4 regions of the Vibrio sp. 2130-1 genome follow, and region 3 is predicted to be linked to each of the others. Evidence: predicted binding sites of a transcription regulator. Region 3 holds the regulator's gene; each other region holds the start of a gene.
What was found. The regulator CRP, encoded in region 3, controls carbon source genes, mostly activating them, when cyclic AMP is high. The targets are predictions, from matches to a motif close to TGTGANNNNNNTCACA.

Region 1: the regulator CRP is predicted to act here: its motif matches at 1,198-1,213, upstream of deoD (purine-nucleoside phosphorylase).
Region 2: the regulator CRP is predicted to act here: its motif matches at 1,618-1,633, upstream of cdd (cytidine deaminase).
Region 4: the regulator CRP is predicted to act here: its motif matches at 1,278-1,293, upstream of R7Q09_RS19520 (NupC/NupG family nucleoside CNT transporter).

Annotation. Positions count from the first base shown of each region.
Region 1 covers NZ_JAWOUT010000007.1:210,414-213,591, reverse strand. The annotation lists gene R7Q09_RS13050 (YbgA family protein) at 1-933, opposite strand, end outside; gene deoD (purine-nucleoside phosphorylase) at 1,332-2,042, shown strand; gene R7Q09_RS13040 (hypothetical protein) at 2,113-3,178, shown strand, end outside.
Region 2 covers NZ_JAWOUT010000002.1:364,490-367,667, reverse strand. The annotation lists gene sbcB (exodeoxyribonuclease I) at 1-199, shown strand, start outside; gene R7Q09_RS04205 (CidA/LrgA family protein) at 255-629, shown strand; gene R7Q09_RS04200 (LrgB family protein) at 631-1,308, shown strand; gene cdd (cytidine deaminase) at 1,738-2,625, shown strand; gene purT (formate-dependent phosphoribosylglycinamide formyltransferase) at 2,769-3,178, shown strand, end outside.
Region 3 covers NZ_JAWOUT010000023.1:29,403-32,580, forward strand. The annotation lists gene astD (succinylglutamate-semialdehyde dehydrogenase) at 1-542, shown strand, start outside; gene R7Q09_RS22310 (DUF1338 domain-containing protein) at 791-1,582, shown strand; gene crp (cAMP-activated global transcriptional regulator CRP) at 1,719-2,351, opposite strand; gene R7Q09_RS22320 (phosphoribulokinase) at 2,592-3,178, opposite strand, start outside.
Region 4 covers NZ_JAWOUT010000015.1:78,413-81,590, reverse strand. The annotation lists gene prfC (peptide chain release factor 3) at 1-181, shown strand, start outside; gene R7Q09_RS19530 (DUF5363 family protein) at 276-473, shown strand; gene R7Q09_RS19525 (TatD family hydrolase) at 460-1,233, shown strand; gene R7Q09_RS19520 (NupC/NupG family nucleoside CNT transporter) at 1,438-2,721, shown strand; gene R7Q09_RS19515 (hypothetical protein) at 3,080-3,178, opposite strand, start outside.

The sequences.
Region 1 (3,178 bases), on a different contig from region 3:
TCTCATCTCCTGCGGATACGGTTCTAAAAACTTCTGTTTTGCTAAATACTCGTCTGGGTAAGTATTTAAGTAATGCTTAATCAATGTAAGTGGTGCTAGCAGAGGCAGCATTCCGATGCGGTAGTCGTGAATCACTGTCGCTAACTCTTCTTTTTCTTCTTTAGTTAGTGAGCGTTTGAAGTACCCTTGTAAGTGCATCAACACATTTGTGTTGTTTTTTCGGCTAGCCCGATTCGTTAACGCCTTCATCAGTCCTAAACGATACTCTTGGTAAAAGTCTTCAATTTCATAATTAGCGACATCGGCAACTAAGCGGCCAAGGGAGCGGTATGACTCTGGGTGGTGTGCCATTAACGTCAGTTTGTAGCGCGAATGAAAGTCGATGATTTTGCCACGAGTAGGCTCACCATCCATCGAGTCGTAAAAGTCATTTAGACAAAATACTCGAGTAATAAAATTTTCTTTCAATACAGGGTCGTTAAGTCTGCCATCCTCTTCAACAGGCAACCAAGGCATTTTTTGCATCAATGTTTGTGTATACAAGCCAACACCTTCTTTCGCAGCACTGTTCTTGCTGTAAACCTTGACTCGCTCCATGCCACAAGTTGGTGACTTGGCACAAACGATGTAACCACAAAGCTGCTCGCTTTGAAGTTCATCTACTTTATTGGCCGAGTAAGTGAGCATATTGTCGGTATGATCATTTTCTGGATTTTTGGTTTCAACCAATGCAACACGCTCTTCATTAGAAACAAGACGAATTGTTGGACGGGGTACTGGCATACCTACGCCGACTTCAGGGCATACCGAAACAAAGTCAAAATACGGGCTGAGCTCTTTAGTCACAAAGTTGCTCACCTTATGACCAGAGTCAAAACGCACTCGTTCACCCAAAACACACGAACTGATACCTACTTTGATTGAAGATTCCATGATGACGCATCCCTATACAAAAAGTTTTGTTGTATAACTTATAGCAAGCCTTTCCAGATTGTACAAGAAAATAAGTTGTACAATTTAATCGTTTTACTTCACTCGAAAGTATTTCGATCAACCAGCTGTCAGAAAAAAGTTTGGCCCAAAAACAAAGAATTTGTGCGCGCAATCGACAAACTGCTCAAAAGCAAATCGATTGCTCTTTTGGTTTCAACAGATTTAGTTATCAATAGGGATTGCAGTTTCTAAATGCGTGGTTTTTGTGACTAAGCTCTCAAGGGGCTACTGTACGTCCCGATATTATTGCCTCAACGAAAACGAACAAGTTCAACAGAATTGGTAATAGCGTTCTATAATAGAGGCGTTTTATCAAAACAAAACTTTGGAGAGCACTTATGGCAACCCCACACATTAACGCACAACCAGGTGATTTCGCTGAAACAGTTCTAATGCCAGGCGACCCGTTGCGCGCTAAATACATCGCTGAAACGTTCCTAGAAGATGTGAAACAAGTTTGTGACGTTCGCAACATGTTCGGCTTTACTGGCACTTACAAAGGCAAAAAAGTTTCTGTAATGGGCCACGGCATGGGTATCCCGTCTTGCTGTATCTACGTACACGAGCTAATCGCTGAATACGGCGTGAAAAACGTTATCCGTGTGGGTAGCTGTGGTGCAGTACGTGACGACGTGAAACTAATGGACGTTGTTATCGGTATGGGTGCTTCTACAGACTCTAAAGTTAACCGTATCCGTTTCAACAACCACGATTTCGCAGCAATCGCTGATTACGGTCTTCTAGAAGAAGCAGTTAACCAAGCGCGCGCTCAGGAAGTGCCTGTAAAAGTAGGTAACGTATTCTCTGCTGACCTGTTCTACACACCAGAAGCAGACATCTTCGAGAAGATGGAAAAACTAGGCATCCTAGGTGTAGACATGGAAGCGGCTGGTATCTACGGCGTAGCAGCTGACCTAGGCGCGAAAGCACTGACTATCCTGACAGTTTCTGACCACATCATCCGTGGTGAAAAACTAAGCTCAGAAGAGCGTCAGAAGTCGTTCAACGACATGATGAAAGTTGCACTAGAAACTGCAATCAACATCTAAGAACAAATAGTAAGTAATAATTTGCAGCCAGAGTTATGCTGGCTGCCCGAATTATCCCGAGGGGGCGATTGTGTCTAACGGCGAACTGCCAAAAGACGCAGATGGGTTACAACTCAACTTTTGTAAAACATTGGCGTGTGACAACTTTGGATTGAGTGATGCAAAGCGTTACGTTCTGCAACATGCGAACCCTAAGCGTCCGGCGATGGTATGCCGTGAATGTGGAGCTTTCCCCCCCTTACTTAATAATCGCGATGTCGTGAACGAACTTCATCGCCTGCGGCACGTCCACAGTGACGGGTTGCCTGCTTGCCGTAATGATGATTGCGACAACTTTGGACTTTCTGTCCACACTCACAAACACCTCTATCACGCTTTCGGTTACAGTGGCGATCGCCAACGTTACCGCTGTAAAGTGTGTCAAAGTACCTTTGTCGACAAGTGGTCTGGTGCCAACAAGAAGCTTCAATTTCAAGAGAACTTGATGGGTTTATTGTTTACGGGATATTCCGTACGAGAAATCTGCCGCAAGCTTAGTATTAACCCAAAAACCTTTTACGATCATGTTGACCATATAGCTAGCCGCTGCCGCCGCAAGCTTGCAACCATTGATGCGCGCTGGGTAAACCACGCAACGCATTATGAATTGGCCTCAAACTATATTGCATTGCAACCGAACAGCAATAATGGTGTGTATTGGATTGTTTCTGGCGAAGCGCATTCTGGCTATATTCTTTGCCAGCACGTCAATTATTCCGCTGATGAAGAGCCAATCGCAACTCTCGATCATAATCCTTACGATGAGGTGTCTCGTTTTGTTTCCCAGGAGTACGTAGCGGAAGCAAGTGAGCCGCTTGCGGAACCTTCTCATCACCTCAGAGAGCGAATTGACCAAAAATACCAAACAATTTTGGCTCGCGGTAACGTAGAAGACCCTCTTGGTAATCTATCTGTATTTCATTACCCTTCAAAAGGGGCATTAGTCCGTCCGCCATACACCTCGTATGCACACTATTTGCACGTACTTGATATGTGCTGCCCAAACAAACGTGTATCTCTATACATGCCTCAAGATCCCCTACTACGTTCAGCTGCACTGAGCGTTTGTTTACCTCGTATTAAAGAGAAAAGTGTCG
Region 2 (3,178 bases), on a different contig from region 3:
TCGTGCGCGTAACTTCCCAGGCACATTAGACGAGCAAGAACAAAGACGCTGGGCACTACACTGTCGAGAAGTGTTTGAAAGCCAAATTGAAGAGTACATGCTGAATTTAGAAAACTTAGTTCACGAACATGAAAGTGACGAAAAGAAGATTGCGATATTAAAATCCGTGTACCGTTATGTAGAGAGCTTAGCTTCCTAACTCCTCCTAATACAAGCGCACCTTATGGTGTGCTTGTTGTTTATATACTGTCAAAATGATTAAAGAACGATTCTTACAACTGATCCAACTGCTCATTTCAATCTTCCTCATCATGGGAGCACTTGGCATCGGAATTACCATTCAAAAGTTCACTGGCGTTTCCGTTCCAGGAAGTGTCATCGGTATGCTCGTACTGTTTTTCTCCATGACTCTTGGGCTTGTAAAAGTCGACTGGGTCAAACCGGGCGCCACGCTATTTATCCGCTATATGATCTTATTGTTCGTTCCTATTAGCGTGGGATTAATGCAACATTTCGATATGCTACTCGCTAATGCCCTCCCTATCATTGCTAGCGCAGTTGGAGGCTCACTCATTGTACTAGTCAGCCTCGCTTGGCTGCTGGACTACTTGTTAAAGGAGAAGCACTGATATGTGGTTAGTTGTTACCATTGCGGTTTTTCTTGTCGCGCGCCAAATTGCAATCAAAGTGAATAATCCTCTAGCAAATCCTTTGCTGATCAGTATTGCAGTGCTCATTCCTTTGCTTACTTACTTAAATGTACCGTTTGAAACGTATTATGCGGATAACGAAGGGATCAGTTTTTTACTTCAACCAGCCGTAGTTGCTCTGGCTTACCCGTTATATGAACAACTACCACAGATTAAAGCAAACTGGCGAATCATCACTTTTGCTTGCACAGTAGGCAGTGTGATGTCGATGATGACAACCACCTTGATCGCAGTCGCTTTCAAAGCGGATATCAGTTTAATCGCGAGTCTAGTGGGTAAGTCCGTCACTACACCAATAGCGATGGAAATATCGAGTCACCTCGGTGGTGAAGCCGCCGTTGCAGCGATCTTGGTTCTGATTGTCGGTTTATTGGGCGCAATTTTGGCATACCCAATTTACAATTTGATTGGAATTAAACACCCGATTGCACGTGGTCTGACAATGGGTACAGTCTCTCATGCCTTAGGCACCGCTACTTGTGCAGAGAAACAGCCCATAGATGCCGCGTTCTCATCACTCGCATTGGTTTTATGTGGGATCATAACTTCTATTTTGGCTCCAAGCTTTTTTGCTTTGGCTGTCTGGCTATATCAATAGTTAAGCGCTCTCGGTCTGCCCTCCTTCCGGCAGGCCGTAGCCTTTCCGCTTCTTCCTTACCCTTTTCAAAACCCTATCTTATCTATCAACCTCACCCAGTAATACCGTGAAGGGACTTGATCGAGATATACATTCATAGCGTTAGCATTCTAGGTTCTACCACTCGCTCTAGATTACGTAGGTATAAAGTAGCATAGCGGTAAAGTCGCGTGGGTAACATACTCCTGCTCCTTGGTCATATGAACATATACTGATATGGTTAATTGTGAGACGGAGATAACGCTTCACACCTGTGCAATCGAATACATGTGTGAGCTCACTCTAATTATGTAACAGAATTATCAATTGCATTATTTATCGTGATCTAACGCACGGAACATTTCTATCTTTCACATAGAATAACTGTCCATGCAATAACAAGGATTCAACATGAAAAGTCGCATTGAACAGGCGCTAGCAGGCGCTCCAGAAGCACTTTCCAAACAACTTGCTCCTATCATCCAAGCTGATGATTTTGATGCTACGCTTTCAGTTCAACAATTTGAGCAGTTGCTTTCAGCTACCGGTCTATCAGACAAAGAGCTTCGTGTTGCGCTACTTCCTTTTGCCGCAGCGTACTCCTATGCTCCCCTTTCTGACTTTTATGTCGGCGCTATCGTTCGTGGCCTTTCAGGTCGCCTTTACTTCGGTGCCAACATGGAATTCTTTGGTGTACAGTTGGGTCAAACGGTTCACGCAGAGCAGTCTGCGATTAGCCATGCTTGGATGAAAGGCGAACGTGGTGTTAAAGATATCACTATCAACTTCAGCCCATGTGGTCACTGCCGCCAGTTCATGAATGAGTTATCTACCGCAAACGAGCTTAAAATCCAGCTCCCGGAACGCGAAGAAAAGTCACTTCATGAATACCTGCCTGAAGCCTTTGGACCAAACGATCTCGGTATCGAGTCCGGCTTAATGGCAGAAGTTCAACACCAGTTCTCATGTGATGATGAAGACGCACTCATCCAAAGTGCAGTTGAAGCGATGAACATGAGCCACTCTCCATACACCAACAACTTGAGTGGTTTAGCATTAGAGATGACTAGCGGCCGTGTATTCCAAGGTGCTTATGCAGAAAATGCAGCGTTTAATCCTAGCTTGCCACCGCTACAAGTTGCGCTAATCCAAGTTTTACTTGCGGGTGAAACCTTTGACAGCATCAAAGCCGCTGCATTGGTAGAAAACTCTGAAGGTAAGATCAGTCACTTAGCCGATACGCAATCAACGTTGGAAGCGTTGAATCCAGATATTCCGCTTAGTTTTGTCAACGTATAAACGACAAATTCAACAAAGAGCTCTACAACATGTAGAGCTTTTTTATTACCTAAAAACCAAAAGCAAACGTTTGCTTTGTCATAAAACTTCAGTATGATCTCCTGCAATTTCTGTCTCATCACTCTATTTTGTAAGGGAACACTATGTTTGGCACTGCAACTAGCGCAAATGCTACCCGTGTATTACTTTTAGGCTCTGGCGAACTCGGTAAAGAAGTCGCCATTGAATGCCAGAGACTTGGTTTAGAAGTGATTGCTTGTGATCGCTATGCCAATGCTCCAGCGATGCAAGTCGCTCACCGTAGTTATGTTATCGACATGTTAGATGGGAACGCCTTAGAAGAAGTTATTACGAAGGAACAACCTACTTACGTCGTACCAGAAATTGAAGCCATCGCAACCGGCAAACTGGTAGAGCTTGAAGAGAAAGGACTGAATGTTGTTCCAACCGCTAAGGCAACCAGGCTAACAATGAATCGTGAAGGTATCCGACGTTTGGCAGCAGAAGAACTGGAATTGACGACTTCACCTTATCGTTTTGCAGATAACTTTGA
Region 3 (3,178 bases):
TTCGCGTAGACCAACCATTTGCAGAACCTGCGCCATTTATGGGACCGCAAATTTCGGTCGCGGCAGCCAAGTTTATTCTTGATGCACAAGCTAATCTACAGTCTCTTGGCGGTGAAAGCTTGATTGAAGCGAAAGCAGGAGAGGCGGCGTTTGTTTCTCCTGGCATCATTGATGTAACCAACATTGCTGAGTTACCAGATGAAGAATACTTCGGCCCACTTCTGCAAGTGGTGCGTTACGAAGGGTTAGACAAAGCCGTGGCGCTAGCAAACGATACGCGCTTTGGCTTATCTGCTGGTTTGGTCTCAACCGACGACCAAGAATGGGAATACTTCGTTGACCACATTCGTGCAGGTATCGTGAACCGTAACCGCCAGCTCACTGGTGCAAGCGGTGATGCGCCATTTGGTGGTCCGGGGGCGTCGGGTAACTTGCGCCCAAGCGCTTACTACGCAGCAGATTACTGTGCGTACCCAATGGCATCAATGGAAGGTCAAGAGACTGTCTTGCCTGCAACATTGAGTCCAGGTGTAGCGCTATAAGTTTTAATAATAGAGTCGCAACTATGCATTGCGGCTCACCTTGCCGGCGCATCATTTAGGTATGGGTTGTAGTGATCGTTGGCAGAACACGAAAAGTGAGCAAAGACTCGGAAAAGCGTGTTGACTGACTGGCATTTACCGTCACAGGTTGATGGTTGCTCGTTCATTGTTCTGGACAACTTTTGTTGTGAACGAGCAGCCAACTTCCGCTTACCTTTAAACTCTACATCTCGTAACAAGGAGTCGTTATGACGCCCGATGTGTTATTTGAATCGCTATGGCAAGATTACATTCAACGTCTTTGCCCTTCGGCTGCTAAAGTGCATCAGCTGCTTCAAGAAGATGAGCCTCTGATTAATGATCATATAGCTTTACGTACCTTCAATATCGCGCCTCTTGGTATTGAAACTCTAGCTAAGCCATTTGTAGCTATTGGTTACAAGGCGTGTGGTGATTACGTTTTCGAAAGCAAAAAGCTGGTTGCTAAGCACTATGAGCACCCAGATCCGAAGCAACCTAAAGTATTTATTAGTGAGCTAAAAGTTGAAGAGTGCTCGTCTGAGCTACAAGAGATTGTGAAAAATTTGGTGGCACAAGTCGATGCTGACAAGCTGAACGATAGCGCATTCTTACATGGTGGACGCTTGTGGGATTTAAGCTTTGCTGATTACCAAACGTTGGCTAAAGAAAGTGAGTACGCATCTTGGCTTGCGGCGCATGGTTACGGAGCAAACCACTTCACGGTGAGCGTTAACCAGCTCAATGAATATGAAGAAGTGAAGCAGGTAAACGATCATCTGCGTACCGCTGGGTTTACCATTAATGAAAATGGTGGTGAAGTGAAGGGCACTCCTGAGGTGTTGCTAGAGCAGTCATCGACCATGGCAGATAAAGTAGCGGTTCGTTTTAGCGAAGGCACTGAAATTATCCCTGGCGGGTTTTATGAATTTGCTAAGCGCTATCCGATGGAAAATGGTGATTTGTACCCAGGTTTCGTGGCCGCTTCAGCTGACAAAATCTTTGAAAGTACGAATGGCTAAGTTTTAGGGTTAACCTGTTAAGCTTACTCATTAGTGTTCGCTGCACCCTATCTCATTTGGTCATGAGCAAATAAAAAGCCACCAATGTTGCCATTGGTGGCTTTTATAATTTTGTTCGTGTCACTCTAGTTTGAGATTAACGAGTACCGTAAACCACGATGGTTTTACCGTGAGCAGAGATTAGGTTCTGCTCTTCTAGCATCTTCAAAATACGACCTACTGTCTCACGAGAACAGCCAACAATTTGACCGATTTCTTGACGAGTGATCTTGATTTGCATGCCGTCTGGGTGAGTCATTGCGTCTGGTTGTTTTGCAAGGTTCAGAAGCGTCTGAGCGATACGACCAGTTACGTCTAGGAACGCCAGGTCACCCACTTTTTGGCTAGTTACTTGAAGACGACGAGCCATCTGCGCAGAAAGACGCATTAGGATGTCTGGGTTTACTTGGATAAGCTGACGGAACTTCTTGAAAGAAATTTCAGCAACTTCACAAGGAGATTTAGCACGAACCCAAGCTGTGCGCTCTTGGTCTTCCTCGAATAGACCAAGTTCACCAATAAAGTCTCCTTGGTTTAGGTAAGAAAGGATCATCTCCTTACCTTCTTCGTCTTTGATAAGAACCGCAACAGAACCTTTAACGATGTAGTACAAAGTTTCTGCCTTTTCGCCCGCGTGAATTAGCGTGCTCTTTGAAGGGTACTTATGAATATGACAGTGTGAAAGAAACCACTCTAATGTTGGGTCGGTTTGAGGTTTACCTAGAACCATAATATCTCACTTCCTCTGCAGGGTACGCTTGCGCTATCCATATTTTAGCTAAGCCTGAATTAGGCCTACTAGAATAAGAGCACTTTTTATATGCTGCAAGCTCTCTTGTGTTTCGGTAAGAAATAGTATCCTTTTTCGAAAACGATTTCTTGATTTTAATCGTGCCATGATTGAGATTTTGTAAGCAAAACTGTGCACATGATCACGGTATGAAAAGTAAACATCTTCGCAGGCAGGTTTTTAGCCAATTTTCCCTGTTTCGATGAGCTGTTGTAGGATAGGCCGAACTATGAGCTCCATTGCAAAGCTCATCTTACCGCCGGGTACGACAATCGTGTTGTGGCGTGACATGAATGAGCCATCAATCATGGCCAGCAGATATGGGAAGTCGACATTCTTGATACCGCGTAGGCGAATCACCACAAAACTCTCATCCAAACTAGGGATGCCTTTTGCATTAAGTGGGTTGGAAGTATCAACGGTCGGTACGCGCTGGAAGTTGATGTGAGTACGAGAAAACTGAGGAGTGATATAGTTGAGGTAATCGTCCATGGATCGCACGATTGAGTCCATTACCGCTTCACGCGAATGGCCGCGATCGCGAGTGTCGCGTACGAATTTTTGTATCCACTCTAAGTTCACAATCGGCACCATGCCAATTAAGAAATCCACATGTTGAGCAACATTAACATCACCATCCACCACGCCACCATGTAACCCTTCATAAAACAGCACGTCGCTGTTTTCGGGTAAGTCTTGCCACGGCGTAAACGTGCCTGGCATTTGATTGTAGGGAACCGCTTCGTCAAACGTGTGCAGATAACGGC
Region 4 (3,178 bases), on a different contig from region 3:
TGCTCGTTGGGTTGAGTGTGGTGATGCGAAGAAACTGGATGAGTTCCAACGCAAGAATCAAGCGAACTTAGCATTGGATGGTGGTGATAACCTAACGTATATCGCTCCAACAATGGTTAACTTAAACTTGGCGAAAGAGCGTTTCCCTGACGTTGATTTCCGTGCGACGCGTGAGCACTAATTTGCGCGGTTAGGGTAAGCCTTAACGCAAACTAGATTTTAAAACGCCCTTGGCTATAAACTTAGCCAAGGGCGTTTTTATATAAGGATAAGATATGAATTGGTTTAAACGTGGGCTAAAGCGTTACGACAACTGGTGTAAAGAGATGGGGTTAACTCCCGATCAGAAACGCAGTTGTGTCCCATATCGAAAAGACCCAGCCCATCAAACTGAAGAGAAGAGTGAAGCCCAACCATCCTCTGATTTTCTGCCCGCAGATACAGATAAAAAGCGTCAAGATGAAGCTCTTTGATACGCACTGCCACTTTGATTTTGATGTGTTTCAAGATGACTTTGCACATCAACTTGAGCTTGCTCAAACGCAAGGCGTCGCAAGAATTTTGATTCCTTCCGTCGGTCCGCAAAACTGGGCTCGTATTCAAACTTTGGCAGAGCAACATGCCAATTTGTATTATGCGCTCGGCTTTCATCCGTATTTTCTTGAAGATAACGTTGAGCAGCACCTTAAAGAGCTAGAAGGCTATCTAAATCAAAAAGGGCAGCAGTGCGTGGCAATAGGAGAGTGTGGTTTAGATTTTGCCATTGATGTTGATCCACAGTTGCAAGAAAAGATACTTGAAGTTCAATTTGAGCTGGCTAGACGCTTCGAACTCCCAGTTATTTTACATAGCCGAAAAGCGCACAATCGCCTCATTCAAATGGTGAAAGCGGCGAATCTCCCTAGAGGTGGTGTGCTACACGCTTTTTCTGGGAGTTATCAGCAAGCCATGGAGTGGGTCAAATTAGGTTTTTTTATCGGTGTAGGAGGAACGATTACCTACCCAAGAGCCAAGAAAACACGCGACGCAATTCAAAAATTACCACTCGAAAACCTAGTAATCGAAACAGACGCACCAGATATGCCTATACTTGGATATCAAGGGGAGTCAAATCACCCAGCCAAACTCATTCACGTCTTTAATGAGCTCGTAGAGTTGCATAACGGCCGAAAGCAATCGATTGCCTCTCAACTGTGGAAAAATAGCAATTTTGCTTTCTCGATATGTGAATAAAATCTAAAGATGTGGTTTGAAATCGAAAACGTTTTCCTGCTTATTGTGAATTAACTCACAAAGCTGGTTGAATCAATCATGAATCTTATAGGAAAGTGTGAGGCTGGCATTACTTTAATTGATTCTGCATGAGTATAATTGCCCCCGCTTTATAGCTCCATTTTGTAACACGCCAATAAATAACTTATAAGGAAGTCATAAACTATGAGCCTGTTTATGAGCCTAATCGGTATGGTAGTGCTTCTTGCGATTGCAGTGGCATTTTCTAACAACCGAAAAGCTATCAACTTTAGAACTGTGGGTGGCGCATTCGCTATCCAATTCGCATTAGGTGCATTTGTTCTGTATGTACCTTGGGGCCGTGATCTACTAAACGGTTTCTCTTCAGGTGTTTCTAACGTTATCAACTACGGTAACGATGGTTCATCATTCCTGTTCGGTGGTCTTGTTTCTGACAAGATGTTCGAAGTATTCGGCGGCGGCGGTTTCATCTTCGCATTCCGTGTTCTTCCTACACTGATCTTCTTCTCTGCACTGATTTCAGTTCTTTACTACATTGGCGTTATGCAATGGGTTATCAAGATTCTTGGTGGCGCACTACAAAAAGCGCTAGGCACTTCGCGTGCGGAATCAATGTCAGCAGCAGCTAACATTTTCGTAGGTCAAACTGAGGCACCTCTAGTTGTTCGTCCATTCGTTCCAAAAATGACTCAATCAGAGCTATTCGCGGTAATGTGTGGTGGTCTAGCTTCTGTTGCTGGTGGTGTGCTAGCTGGTTACGCATCTATGGGTGTTCCACTAGAGTACCTAGTTGCGGCATCATTCATGGCAGCACCAGGTGGTCTACTGTTCGCTAAAATCCTTCACCCTGAGACTGACCAGCCTCACGAAAGTATCGAAGAAGCGATGGACGGCGGTGACGACAAACCAGTTAACGTAATCGACGCAGCTGCGGGCGGTGCGGCTTCTGGTCTACAACTTGCGCTTAACGTAGGTGCAATGCTAATCGCATTCGTTGGTCTAATCGCGCTAATCAACGGTATGCTAGGTGGCATCGGTGGTTGGTTCGGCATGCCAGAACTAACACTAGAGCTAATTCTAGGTTACGCGTTCTCTCCACTAGCATTCCTAATCGGTGTTCCATGGGCAGAAGCTGTAACAGCTGGTTCATTCATCGGTCAGAAAATCGTAGTGAACGAATTCGTTGCTTACTTGAACTTCACACCATACCTAGGTGAAAACGCTCAAGTAATCGCGGCAACTGGTGAAGTAATGTCTGAGAAGACAACAGCTATCATCTCATTCGCACTATGTGGTTTCGCGAACCTTTCTTCTATCGCGATTCTACTTGGTGGTCTAGGTAGCCTTGCACCAAACCGTCGTAGTGACATCGCTCGCATGGGTGTTAAAGCAGTTCTTGCAGGTACGTTGTCTAACCTTATGGCAGCGACAATTGCAGGCTTCTGCTTAAGCCTTGCAGCACTATAATTAGAATCGGTTCTTAATATATAGACGCCGTTTTACATCATGCCCTGTAGCAAGAGATTGCTGCGGGGCATTTTTCGTTTTTCGGGCTCCAAAATTTCATCGGGTGTTTGCCTTAGTCGAGGTATTACGCAGTCAATGGAATAGGGGCTAGGAAATTTTGAGATACAAACCGTTTGCGCTCTATTTGGTGCTACAGTTTTGCGGTGAAACTCTATAATGTATTAATCACAGGATAGTGGTTAAGCTTGATTCTTAATCACGTAATGAATATTACATAATCGATGGGCAAATGAATTGCCCTGCAATATCAGATCTAATAGGCGTTTTGCTTTGTGATGTGATATTAAAGACACCGCAATCATAGATTGTTGTGCCATAGGCCAAACTGGTACTGTGCGGTGACAAGGATAGCAATTGGCATATGATAAATTTTCGCTGTATATGCCGAGTCTTCAGG